Regions from separate parts of the Sphingomonas sp. FW306-05-A genome, predicted to be linked through region 1. Evidence: riboswitches for the same ligand, from Rfam matches in the RefSeq annotation. Region 1 holds a riboswitch; each other region holds the start of a gene.
What was found. Region 1 has a riboswitch for cobalamin ahead of AC3WJR_RS16520 (TonB-dependent receptor plug domain-containing protein). Riboswitches for the same ligand answer to the same signal wherever they lie in the genome.
Positions count from the first base shown of each region.

Region 2: linked by a shared signal. The riboswitch ahead of AC3WJR_RS07675 (TonB-dependent receptor) and the one ahead of AC3WJR_RS16520 (TonB-dependent receptor plug domain-containing protein) in region 1 are both predicted to bind cobalamin.
Region 3: linked by a shared signal. The riboswitch ahead of cobW (cobalamin biosynthesis protein CobW) and the one ahead of AC3WJR_RS16520 (TonB-dependent receptor plug domain-containing protein) in region 1 are both predicted to bind cobalamin.

Region 1 covers NZ_JBYSXN010000003.1:41,249-45,526, forward strand. Annotated here, with positions in the region: gene AC3WJR_RS16515 (aminotransferase class I/II-fold pyridoxal phosphate-dependent enzyme) at 1-408, opposite strand, end outside; gene AC3WJR_RS16520 (TonB-dependent receptor plug domain-containing protein) at 412-2,346, opposite strand; cobalamin riboswitch at 2,481-2,685, opposite strand; gene cobU (bifunctional adenosylcobinamide kinase/adenosylcobinamide-phosphate guanylyltransferase) at 2,713-3,228, shown strand; gene AC3WJR_RS16530 (TonB-dependent siderophore receptor) at 3,440-4,278, opposite strand, start outside.
Region 2 covers NZ_JBYSXN010000001.1:1,683,045-1,687,322, forward strand. Annotated here, with positions in the region: gene recJ (single-stranded-DNA-specific exonuclease RecJ) at 1-1,220, shown strand, start outside; tRNA gene AC3WJR_RS07665 (tRNA-Glu) at 1,290-1,364, shown strand; gene AC3WJR_RS07670 (hypothetical protein) at 1,407-1,691, opposite strand; cobalamin riboswitch at 2,052-2,291, shown strand; gene AC3WJR_RS07675 (TonB-dependent receptor) at 2,498-4,278, shown strand, end outside.
Region 3 covers NZ_JBYSXN010000001.1:1,318,959-1,323,236, forward strand. Annotated here, with positions in the region: gene cobN (cobaltochelatase subunit CobN) at 1-907, opposite strand, end outside; gene cobW (cobalamin biosynthesis protein CobW) at 914-1,951, opposite strand; cobalamin riboswitch at 2,122-2,358, opposite strand; gene rfaE2 (D-glycero-beta-D-manno-heptose 1-phosphate adenylyltransferase) at 2,362-3,837, opposite strand; gene AC3WJR_RS06095 (hypothetical protein) at 3,856-4,278, opposite strand, start outside.

The DNA.
Region 1 (4,278 bases):
ATGCTCCCGCGCGGGGGAACCGCTCGCAACGCCACGCAGCGCGTCCGCGAAGATCGCCACCGCGTCAGGCCATGCCGCGAGATGCCCCGCATAGCCCGGCCGCACCACGCACGGCCGCCGCGCAGCGATCACCGGCGCGAGCAGCCGCATCGCGAGGTCGCTCCCCGGCACCGCGACGACCCGCGCCGGATCGGCTACCCCGAACGCCTCCGCCGCGGCTGCCTCTAGCGCCGCGATCGCGCCCGGTTCGGGGAGCTGCTCCCACCCGAGCTGCACGTCCGCGACCGGCCACGCCCAGGGCGCGATCCCGGTCGACAGGTCGATCCATTCGTCTCCGCCGAACATTGCACGCGCGGCGTCCACGCGCCCGCCGTGCGCGTGGAACAGGGCAAGATCGCGCGCGCGCAACGCTCAATACGTCAGGCGGACGCCGCCGAAGGCAGCGCGGCCGGGCTGACCATATTGGTAGATCGTCTGGTATTTCGTATCGAACACGTTCTCGACCCGCCCGAACACCTCGACCTTCTTCGTAACCGGGAAGGACGCGCGCACGTCACCCAGCACATAACCATCGAGCCGCCGCGCGTTCGATGCGTTGTCGAAACTGTCCCCGACCGACGTCAGCGTCGCGCCGGTCGTCAGCCCGAAGCTCCAGCGGTAATCGGCGTTGACCGTGATGCTCTGGTTCGGCCGCCGCGCCAGCTTGCGCCCAAAGGTGGCGGTGCCGGCGGAACGGTCGACCGCATCGAGATAGGTGTAGCTCGCGCTCACCGTCAGCGGCTCGACCGGACGCAACAGCAGCGTCAGTTCCACCCCCTGCGCCCGAGTTCGTGCGATATTGTCATAGGTGCCGAACGGGCGATCGGCACAAATCCCGGTCAGGGCCGCGTCGCATGACACGAAGGTGATGAGATCGGACGAGTTGCGACGGAAGTAGGTCGCGCTCGCTTCGACCGCGCCGTTCAGCGCCTTTTGCGTTACCCCGGCATCCCAGCCGTCCGAGCGTTCCGGGCGCAGCGCCGTGTTCCCGTATTCGCTCTGCAACTGGTACAGCGTCGGCGCCTTGAAGCCTTCCGAATAGCTCGCGCGCAGGGTGGTCGCGCCGCCATTGGGCGAATAGACGCCGCTGCCCGAAAAGGTCGTCGCGCCGCCGAACACATTGTGGTCGTCATGCCGCACGCCGCCCGTCGCGGTCAGCCCGGTGATCGGGGTGACGGCCAACTGGCCGTAAACGCTGAACAGCCGCGCCCGGCCGCGCGTGACCGGCCCGCCGTAGCTCGACGAGGAAAAGCGCGACACTTCCCGCTCCGCGCCGAAGGTCGCGAACACCGCCGAGGTGACGTTCGCGGTCCCCTGATATTCCAGCCGGTCGTTGCGGCCGATCCCGCGGAACGTCTCGGTCGGGTCGCCATCGGGGTCGATGTTGCGCCGGTCGGTGTCGGTATGCGCATAACCGAAGCGGTTGCGCAGACGCCCGTCGAACAAGGCGGCGTTGAGCCCGGCATAGCCCAGCCATTGCTCCACATCGCCATATTCGCGCGTGTCGCCGAAGGTGAAGTTGGGCGGCGGGAAACCGTCGATGTCGGTCCGGCTGTTGGTATAGAAACCGCGCAGGTCGACCGAGACGTCGCGGGCCAGCGCGATCCCCAGGCTGCCGTTTGCGGCATAGTTGCGGTACCCGTCCCGCTCGGTGCCCGGGGCATAGGCCGAGATCCCGTCGGTGCTGTAATAGCCGCCGCCGAGGCTTGCCGAGACCGGCCCGACCTTGCCCGAGACGTTGGCGAACCCCTGCGCGGTGCCATAGCCGCCGCCCTCGGCGCGCGCGTTGATCGCGATCTGCTCGGTCGGCTGGCGGGTGATGAGATTGACGACGCCGCCGATCGCCTGGCTGCCCCACAGCACCGATTGCGCGCCGCGCAGCACTTCGATCCGCTGGATGTTGCCGATCAGCAGATTGCCGAAGTTGAACCCGCCACCGGGGGCGGAGGGATCGTTGAGCTTGATCCCATCGATCAGCGCGACGGTCTGGTCGCTGTCCGCGCCGCGGATGCTGACCGAGGTGGTCGTGCCGATCCCGCCGTTGCGCACAACGGTGACGCCGGGCGTCTGGCGCAGCAGGTCGGACACAACGACCGCCTGGCGCTCGGTGATCGTCGCGGTGTCGAGCACCGTGACCGACTGGCCGACGGTCTCCGCCGGGCGCGCCGCGCGGTTGGCGGTGACGACGATATCCTGCGATGCGTTAGCGGCTTGCTCCAGCGTGGCGGTGGATTGCGCGCTCTCGGCAAACACGGGCGCGGCGGCGGCGATGCTCGGCAACAGGATCAGATAGGCACAGGTCTTCACGGATTTTCCCCTTCGCAACAGCTACGGGGGCACGCACGGCGCTGAATCGGAATTCCGCTTTCCGCCCCGCGCACGACCCCAACCACGTCGTCTCACGAGGAAAACCTCGATCGCGCGGCACACCCCGGCCGGACGAAGGACAACCGCGACAGGCAGGTCTCCTGGCTCCCGGGTCGTCGTCTGGCTCGGCCTTCCCGAATCCGGAGATCCAGTGGCGCACGAATGGAGCAAGACTCGCCGGTCACAGTTGCGGGGACAGCCCCGGATGACGCGCGTGCCCGCGCGCTTCCGGGTTCCCTTTTCATCCCATCTCTGGGAACCTGTCGCATCGGCGCGTCTAGAGCGCGCTTTGGGCAAGGGCAAGATGTGACACGGACGACACTATTCCTGGGCGGTGCCCGCTCTGGCAAGAGCCGCTTGGCGCAGCAAACGGCGGAGGCCTGCGCGGGACCGCTCGCCTATCTCGCCACCGCCGAGGGCCGCGACGGCGAGATGGCGGACCGGATCGCGCGGCACCGCGCCGACCGGGGCGAACGTTGGCGCACGGTGGAGTGCCCGCTCGCGCTGCCCGCGGCGATCGCTTCGGTCGAGACGGGCGCGGTGCTGGTCGATTGCCTGACGCTGTGGCTGTCCAACCTGATGCTCGGCGAGCATGACATTGCGGGGGCGACGGACGATCTGCTGGGTGCCATCGCGGGGAGTCCGCTGCCGATCGTGATCGTGACGAACGAGGTGGGGATGGGGATCGTCCCCGATCATCCGCTCGGCCGCAGCTTCCGCGATGCGGCGGGGCGGCTCAACCAGGCGGTGGCGGGGCAAGTCGATGCGACCTATTTCGTCGCGGCGGGGCTGGTGCTTCCGTTGCAGCGGTTTCCCGGCTGAGAGGGCGACGGTCTTGGGAGTCCGGCCCCTCCCACTACCGTTCGCCCTAAGCGCAGTCGAAGGGCCGCCCACCACGCAAACCGAGGCTTGCGGGGGAGAGGGGCTTCGACTTCGCTCAGCCCGAACGGATTGGGGGTGGCGAGCAGGAACAAGCGCCCCGATGGGTTCGGGCGACCGAACAGGCTGGCGATCACCCTCGAAACACCTTGGCCTAGCCGTGAACCTGAACGCTGAACCGCACCGTCCGCGGCGAACCAGGAAACACCCACACCGGGCTGTACGAACTTTGTGCATAACGCGCATCGAACAGATTGTCCGCTTCGACCCGAAGCGAGACATGCCGCGACACGCCGTATTCGGCGGACGCCTTGGCCTTCACGTAACCCGGCAGCACCAGCCCGCTCGCATCGATCGCGCCCGCACGGTCGCCGACATAGGCCACCCCCGCGCTCCCCGACAGGCCGAGCCCGGGCGTGGGACCGAACCGCCCGAGCACGAACACGCCGCCGCTATGCTCGGGCACGTTGAGCACGCGGTCGGTCGCGAAGGTGGCGTCGTCGGTGCGCGCGCGAGTCCAGGCGTAATTGGCGACGACCTGCCAGCGCGGCCCCAGCTTGAGCGATCCGTCGAGTTCGATGCCCTTGCTCGACAATTGCCCGACCGGCGCGAGATAGCCGGGGTCGGTCGGGTCGTTGGTGAGGATGCCGCGTTTGGTGATGTCGAACCACGTTGCCGCGACGTCGATCCCGCGCCAAGCCCCGGAGACCCCGACTTCATAGCCCTTGCCCGTCTCCGGCCCGAAGCCGGTGCCGAACCGGTCGGTGCCCGAGTTGAGCAGGAAGCTCTCCCCCCAATTGGCGTGGAGCGCGACATGCTCAGCGACCTGATAGCGCGCGCCGACCCGGCCGTTCACGGGGGCATCGACGCGCCGCACGGTGAGCCCGGTGCGCAGATTGGCGAGCCGCTGGCGGTACGGATCGACGCGAAGCCCGCCCGACAGCGTCAGCCGTTCGGTCGCTTCCCACATGTCCTGGACATAGACCGTTCCCG
Region 2 (4,278 bases), on a different contig from region 1:
CGCTGACGCATGCGTTGGTCAATCCGAACCGTCTCGACGAGACCGATGGCGCGGCGCACGGTCACCTCGCCGCCGTTGGCGTTGCCTTCCTGCTCGCCGCGGCGCTGGTGCGCACATTGCGCGCACGCGGCTATTTCGAGACCCGTACCGAACCACGCTTGCTCGATCTGCTCGACCTTGTCGCGCTCGGCACGGTCGCGGACGTGGCACAACTCAAGGGCCTCAACCGCGCATTCGTCGCGCAGGGCCTGAAGGTGATGGCGCAGCGTCGCAATATCGGGCTGAACGCGCTCATTACCGCTTCGCGTCTCACGCGCGCCCCTACGTGCAGCGATCTCGGCTTCGCACTCGGACCGCGCATCAATGCGGGCGGGCGAGTCGGCAAGTCCGATCTCGGCGTGCGGCTGCTCACCACCCGCGATCAGGCCGAGGCGGATGCGATCGCGGTCGAACTGGATAGGCTCAACGAGGAACGCCGCGCGATCGAGGCGATCGTCCAGGAAGCCGCGGATATCATCGCGCAGTCCAAGAGCAACCGTGCGGTGCTCGTCGTCGCGGGGCATGGCTGGCACCCCGGCGTCATCGGCATTGTCGCGGGACGGTTGAAGGAGAAATACGGACGCCCGGCGCTCGTGATTGCGATCGACGATGCCGGGATGGGCAAAGGATCGGGCCGATCGATCCCGGGGGTCGACCTTGGCGCGGCAGTGCTGGCGGCAAAGGACTCGGAGCTGCTCGTCGCGGGTGGCGGGCACGCCATGGCGGCAGGGCTGACGATTGCCGAAGACCGAATCGCGCTTCTCGACGACTTCCTGAGCGACCGGCTCGACGCAGCGGTCACGCGCGCCATGGGCGACCGCGCCCTCTTGCTCGACGCGGTGCTGACGACCGCGGGCGTGAACCCGGAACTGGTCGCTGCGATGGAAGCGGGCGGCCCCTACGGCATGGGCTGGCCGCAACCGCGAATCGTCGCGGGACCGGTCCGCGTGATCAAGGCCGACATCGTCGGCAACGGGCATGTCCGGGCGATTGTTTCCGGGGACGGAGGCGGAACGCTCAAGACGGTCGCGTTTCGCGCAGCAGAAGGGCTGCTGGGCCAGGCCCTGCTCGGCGCCCCGCCCCACCGCCGCCTGTGGCTCGCAGGGCGCGCTAAACTGGACGACTGGGGCACGCGACCATCCGCAGAATTACACCTCGATGACGCAGCATGGGCAAATTGATGCGTAAAGCGCTTGACCGCCGCGCAGACTTTGCCTAACCGGCCCTTCGCTTCCCGAGCAATCGGGGACGGCCCCTTCGTCTAGCGGTTAGGACGCGGCCCTTTCACGGCTGAAGCACGGGTTCGATTCCCGTAGGGGTCACCATTTTGAAAAGCAGTTTTCAATATGGTGACGAGATTTAGAACATTAGAAACCGACCACGTATAAGTTGAGAATAGGGTGCCCAATCGGGCGTCCCTCTTGCGACGCGACTCCGCGCCCTCGATGTTTCAATTCCCGCCAACAGGCCAAGCGCAGATCGTGGCGCTTACACCCTAGACGAATGGTGTTCATACGCTCGATGAAGCCACGCGACAGCTTACGCTCCCCCACCACGCGTGTGTCATGGATGACCGTGTCAATATCCATGCCGTTCATCGCGGTGACCTCGTAATGAGTTGCGACGATGATACGTATCAGGCGGGATGCCATCAGCAAATACGTCTTGGCCGGTAGCAGACTAATCGAGGAATACCTGCATTTGGGACATCGTCGTCTGCACGCGACTAGTCGCGCACAACTGGAGTGAGTCCGTGACACGCTGACAATAGAGCATTCGATTTCAGTGTTCGGTTTGCCGACCAAGGCTGAGGCGGTGTCGGGTCAGGTACTCCGTAATGCAGCAATGCCCCAGACCTTGACATCGTGATGCATGCGCCCGTTCCCAACTCTCACTATTTGTTGAGGACCACCGAGTTTCCGTCTGGGCCGTTGCAATAGTCGCTTCGACCGATTGCCGGATGATCTTCGTCAGGATACACAGTCTCCGCTGACCTGTTCCAAGTGAAGAGGCCGGCATGATCGCGTCGGTGCCCCGAAAGGGGCTTAAAAGGGAACGCGGTGAGGGTGGCTCGCCACCTGAAGCCGAGGCTGTCCCTGCAACTGTAAGCGGCGAGCGCGATGCATTTCGCTTCTTCCTTGTTCGGAAGGAGCAGCCACTGGGCCGGTCGTGATGTCACGCAAGGCCTGGGAAGGCCGTGCATCGTGTGATGACCCGTGAGCCAGGAGACCTGCCGGCGTCTGGTCGCTCTTGCCTGGCCCAGGGGGTGGCCGCGGCACGGTACTCCGTCGAGCGACGACGTGTGCGGTGGGGACCGCACGGGCATGCGTGCCGGTCGCGATGGCGTCCGGCTGGCGCGGATGTCGGCCGTTCGCGGGAGGTCCCTGCCGGGTTCGCTCGACGCCCGGGGGTTACCATATTGCCGTTCCTGTCTTCTCGCCTCGCGTTCGCGGGCGCTTTGCTATCGCCTGTTCTCGCAGCACCGCTCACGGCCCAGTCCGCGCCTGCTTCCGACGCCGAGGACATCCTGGTTGTCGGCCAGCATGCCCAAGTCACGCTAACCACGCCAAATCAGACCGGCAGCCGCCTGCGCCTCACGCCGCTCGAGACCCCCGCGACGATCTCGGTCATCGATGGCGCCACGATCCGCGCGCGCGGCGACATGTCGGTGATCGACGCGACGAGCCGCGCACCGGGCATCAGCAACGCTGGCAATCCCGGCAATGGCGGCACCGCGCTCGCCGCGCGGGGCTTTAGCGGTCAGGGATCCGTGCTCCAACTGATCGACGGCGTACGGCTGTTCCCGGCTGCGGGCACGATCACCTTTCCGACCGATCCGTGGATGGTCGAACGGATCGACATCCTGAGTGGTCCGGCCTCGGTGCTCTACGGCCAGGGCGCGCTTGGCGGCGCGGTGAATGTCCTGATGCGCAAACCCGATACGCAGCGTACGCAAATGGAAGGCGAGATCGGCTATGGCTCGCAGAACAGCTTCCATGTGGCGGCCGATGCAGGGGGGCCGATCACCGAGCGCCTGTCCTATCGTATCGACGGCAGCTACCGCCGCTCCGACGGCTATGTCGATCGTGGCCAGTCGCGCAGCCATGCCGTGTCGGGGACGCTGCGCTGGGCACCGACCGACACGCTCGTCGTCACCGCGCGAGACGATTATGGCGACCAGAAGCCGATGCGCTATTTCGGTACGCCGCTGATCGACGGACGGCTCGACGACCGCATCCGGGAGCGAAACTACAACACGCGCGACGGCTATATTCGCTACCGCGACAACCGCACCAGCCTGCAGGTCGACTGGACGCCAAGCGATGCGGTCAGCGTCAGCAACCAGGCCTATCGCCTGACCTCCAAACGGTCGTGGCTCAATCTCGAAAGCTATTGCTGGATCGCCGCAGAAGGCGTCTGTTCCAACGGCAGTGGCAACGCCGGCACACCCGGCCGCATCCTCCGCACCGACATGACCGGGATCGTCCACGACCAGACGCAGTGGGGCGATCAGGGCAGCGTGACGCTCAGGACGGACGTCGCCGATGGCGTCCGCAACGACTTTGTCGTGGGCTTTGACGTCAACCTCATCAAACTCACCTACTCCCACAATTTCGGGTCTGATCCCCAGGCTTCGGAGGTCGATCCCTTCGCGTTCAATCCCGGTCTGATCGTCGATACGCAGGGGATCGCACCGCGCTATCGTACGCGCACCAACGAATATGCGGTCTTCGCCGAGGACCGGCTGAAGCTCGGCACGCACGTCTCGATCGTCGGTGGCGTGCGCTACGAGCGCGACAAGATCCGCCGCTGGTCGATCGACTATCCAGGCGGCGCAAGCACCGAGACGTTCGCGCTCGACAAGCGGCTGCACAATGTGACCTGGCGGGTCGGGAGCGTCTATCAGCCGATCCCGACGGTTTCGCTTTATGCGCAATATGCTACCGGCGTGGACCCGCTGGGGACGCTTACCACCTATTCGACCGGGCAGGTGCAGTTCAGCAACGCGGTGGGCGATCAGGTTGAAGTCGGCGGCAAGGCGGTGTTCCTTGATGGTCGCGGCACCGCCACCCTCGCAGCCTATCGCATCGTCAAGAAACGCCTGCTGGCGCAACTGACCCCGACAAGCCCGGTCGAGCAGGTAGGCCAACGATCGGCCAAGGGCATCGAGGCCGCGGTATCGCTCGATCTGCCTTATGGTATCGGGATCGATGCGAACGGCAGCGTGCTCGACGCGAC
Region 3 (4,278 bases), on a different contig from region 1:
GCGGCGCGTCCAGCCAAGCCGCGCGATCCGACGTCGCCAGCGCCACCTGAAACACCGGCACCCCGGCCCCGTCGAGCGGCGTCACGCCCGCCGCATCGCTCGCCGAGAAAGCGGTCGCGTTGACCATCGCAACCGGCCCCAGCGCCGCCACCCACCGAGCGATCCAGCCGCGCGCGCCTGCCTCCTTGAGCGAGGGGACGAACAGCCCGATCGCGTCATATCCCTTGGCGGCGAACGCCGCGTGCAGCGCCGCAATCGGCGCGACATCGGCGGCCAGCAGGTACGATCGATAGAAGACCAGCAGCACCCGCGGCTTGCGCGCCGTGATCGCGAACGCGGCGGGGCAGGAGGCCCCCGTGTCGGGTTGCCACCCACCAACCGCTGCGATCACTGGCGGGGTCGCGGCAAGGTCGTCAGCCAGCCCCGCCGCTGCCGCGAGTCCCTCGATCGCGGCCCGTGCAGCGTGTGCGCCGCCAAGATCGCACAGCCCCGCCAGTCTTCGCAGCGTCGCGACGGGCAGCGTCGAGGCCGCATCCAGCCGCGCATCCACGCGCCCGTCCGCGGGCAGCACCGCCAGTGCGATCCCGCGCTGCCGGGCGAGCGCGGCGACCTGCTGGACGCCGTAAGACCAATAAGCGGTACCCCCGATCAACCGGATTAGGATCCCCCTGGCCGCACCGAGCGTCCGTTCGACATAGGTATCGACCGAAAGCGGATGCGTCAGCTCGGCGAGATTGGCGAGCCGCAGCGTCGGCAGCGCAGGCCCCGCCGCCCGCCATCCAGCCGCGAACGCGCCGAGATCGCTGTCCGAGAAGGACAGCACTACTAGATCCGCGGCATCCTGCCCCAGATCGCGCGGGGTCGCCGCGTCGTCGATGCCATGCGTTTCGCGAAAGGCGACGTGCATCGTCGCTCAGCCGATCAGCGCCGCCCTGATTGCCACAGGATCCAGCCGATCGCGCTCTGCAATCACCACGAGTTGCGACGTGCGCGCTTCGTCGCTGCGCCACAGCCGATCATAATGCGTCCGCACCCGCGCCCCGACCGCCTGCACGAGCAACCGCATCGGTTTCCCTGCCACTGCCGCATACCCCTTGACCCGCAGCACGTCGCCCTGCGCAGCAAGCGCCTCGATCCGCGATGCCAGTTCGGCGGGGTCGGCAATCTCGGGCCATGCCACGACGATGCTGTCGAAGTCGTCATGCTCATGCTCATCCTCGCCGTCATGATGCGACGGGCGCGCGGCGATATCGTCCTCCGCCGCGGCACCCAGCCCGAGCACGATCCGCGGATCGATCACGCCGTCGACGAGCTCAATCACGGGGAGCGTGCGTCGCATCTCGGCAGCGATCAACTTGCGCGCAACCACAACCGCGTCTACCCCGGCGAGGTCGCATTTAGTCAGCAGCACCAGGTCCGCGCACGCGAGCTGATCCTCGAACACTTCGGACAAGGGCGTCTCGTGGTCGATACTGGGGTCAGCCGCGCGCTGCGCATCGATCGCATCCAGGTCGGGCGCGAACCGCCCCGCCGCGACGGCCTCCGCGTCGGCGAGCGTGATGACCCCATCGACGGTAATCCGCGACCGGATCGCAGGCCAGTCGAATGCCTTGAGCAAAGGCTTTGGCAATGCCAGCCCCGATGTCTCGATCAGGATATGGTCGGGCCGGGGATCGAGCGCGAGCAACGTTTCGATCGTCGGGATGAAATCGTCCGCGACCGTGCAGCAGATACAGCCATTGGCAAGCTCGACGATGTTCTCCGCCGGGCAATCGGGGATCGCGCAGCCCTTCAGGATGTCGCCATCGACCCCGAGGGTGCCGAATTCGTTGACCACGACCGCGAGGCGTCTGCCACCAGCGGAACGGATCAGATGGCTGATCAACGTCGTCTTGCCTGCTCCCAGGAAGCCGGTGACGATGGTGACGGGAACTTTGGATAGATCGGACATGCTCTTCCCCGCGGCGCGACAGCAACGAACGGAAGGGGCCGATTACGGACGGCGCGCGACGGCGGACGAGCGCCGAATGCCGCCCGAGCCACGCACCGATGCAGCCCCAGCCGCATAGGCTCGTCGCTCAGACGGAGAACCGTGCCGCGGCCATCCCCTGGGCCAAGGCAAGAGCGACCTTATCGCCGGCAGGTCTCCTGGCTCGCGGGTCATCGCTCGAGCATCGCCTTCCCAGACGTCCGGTCCGAAGACCGGTGCAGTCCAGTGGCCGCCCGCTCCGAGTGGAGGGGGCATGACGCTTTCGCTCACCGCTTACAGTTGCAGGGACAGCCGCGGATTTGGGGGAAGCCCCCGCACCGCATTCCCATTCAAGCCCCTCGCGGGGCACCGGCGCGATCAACGAGAACCGTTTAACGGTTCTCGACTATGACTGTAGCGCAGACCGCCGGACTTGCCAATTCGCTTGTCGTTGGATCGGTAAGGCGTGTCCCCTCGCGCAGGATCGCGGTGGTCGACCGCCCGGCCAGCATCGGTGCGATGAACACCGTGCCCCCGCCGGACCGTACCAGATCCGCGCCGACGATATCATGCAGCGCATAGTCGCCGCCTTTGACGAGAACGTCCGGCCTGATGACGCGGATCAGCTCGAGCGGCGTGTCCTGCTCGAACGCGACGACGTGATCGACCGAAGCTAGTCCGCTCAGGACCTCGGCGCGATCAGCCAAAGCGTTGACCGGTCGCGTCGGGCCTTTCAGGCGCGTGACCGATGCGTCGTCGTTAAGCCCGACGACCAGCACGTCGCCCTGTCGTCGCGCCAGGTCGAGCAGTCGGACATGTCCGGCGTGAAGCACGTCGAAACACCCGTTGGCGAACACGATCCGCGCGCCCGTCTCGCGCGCATGCGCGAGCTTTGCGGCGAGCAGCGGCAACGGCACCAGCTTGGTCATGGCATGGTCGCGGCGGTACAACCGTTCTTCCAGGTCACCGCGCGAGACGACGCAGGTTCCCGGGCGGGAAACCGCGATGCCCGCGGCGACGTTCGCCTGATCAATCGCTGCGGCGATCGGCAGACCCTCGACGATTCCGACGACGAGCGCCGCCATGATGGTGTCGCCTGCGCCCGTCACGTCGAAGACCTGCAAAGCCTCGGTCGGATGGTCGACGACGTCGCCATCGCGCGACACCATCAAAATGCCCTTCGCCCCGCGCGTCACGACGAGATATTCCAGCGCCATCGCGTCGAGCACGGTTGCGGCGCGATCAGCGATGCGGTCGTCGGCGCAGTCGCCGAATAGCGCGTGAAATTCGCGCGCGTTGGGTTTGAGCAGGAATGCGCCCGTGTACCGCGCGCGGTCGGCGCACTTCGGGTCGACGAACGTCGGTACGCCGTGCTCCCGCGCGATTGCCAACAACGTCGGCAGATCGGTGAGTGCGCCTTTATCATAGTCGGAGAAGATAACCGCGCGGACGCCGTCCAACCGTGCCTCGAAGCGCCGCGCAAGTTCGTTTCGCGCGGCTTCGCCGACGCTGCCGTCATGGTCGATCCGCGCGATCTGCTGCACGCCCGATATCACGCGGGTCTTCTGCGTGGTGTGTCGTCCCGGGTCGAAGACGCAGTCGAGCACCACCTTGTAGTGTTCCATCATCCGACCAAGGTCCTGCCCGGCAGCATCGTCCCCGCAGATTGTCAGCAGGGTGCAGCGTTGTCCCAGCGCTACCACGTTCGCCGCCACGTTCGCCGCACCACCGGGACGGATATCTTCGCGCGCCGCCCTGATGACGGGCACGGGGGCTTCGGGCGAGATTCGGGTGGTTTCGCCGATTATGTAGCGATCGACCATCGCATCGCCGACGACGAGAATTGAGGGCGCAAGTGCGTCGGTCATCCGATTAGCCCTCTCATGTCAGCGCCATCCTGCGATCTGCGAAAGCTCGCTTCGCGCGGCGAGCGCCGGCCAGCGACTCGCCCAGCCGCTGCCGTGATCCTGGCCGGCAACGATGACGATGGACGCATGCGTGGTGGGCCCCATCCGGGCGACGAAGCTCCGCGCGACCGACGAGTCGACGACCTTGTCCTCCGACCCGACGAAGTGAATCTGTGGCAGGTTCGAAATCACAGCCGCATCCGTCGCGGGATCGATCGAGCGGGACAGCGGGGTCAAATGCCGGGCGCGGACCCATTGCGCGAGGTCGAGATTGGCCGCGACGGTGATCAACCCGGCGACATCCTGACGTCGTTCCGCCAGCAGTGCCGCCAGCGCGCCACCGCCCGAGTAGCCGACCAGGATGATCCGCGGCCTGTTCGTCTCGCGCTTGAGCCGGTCCAG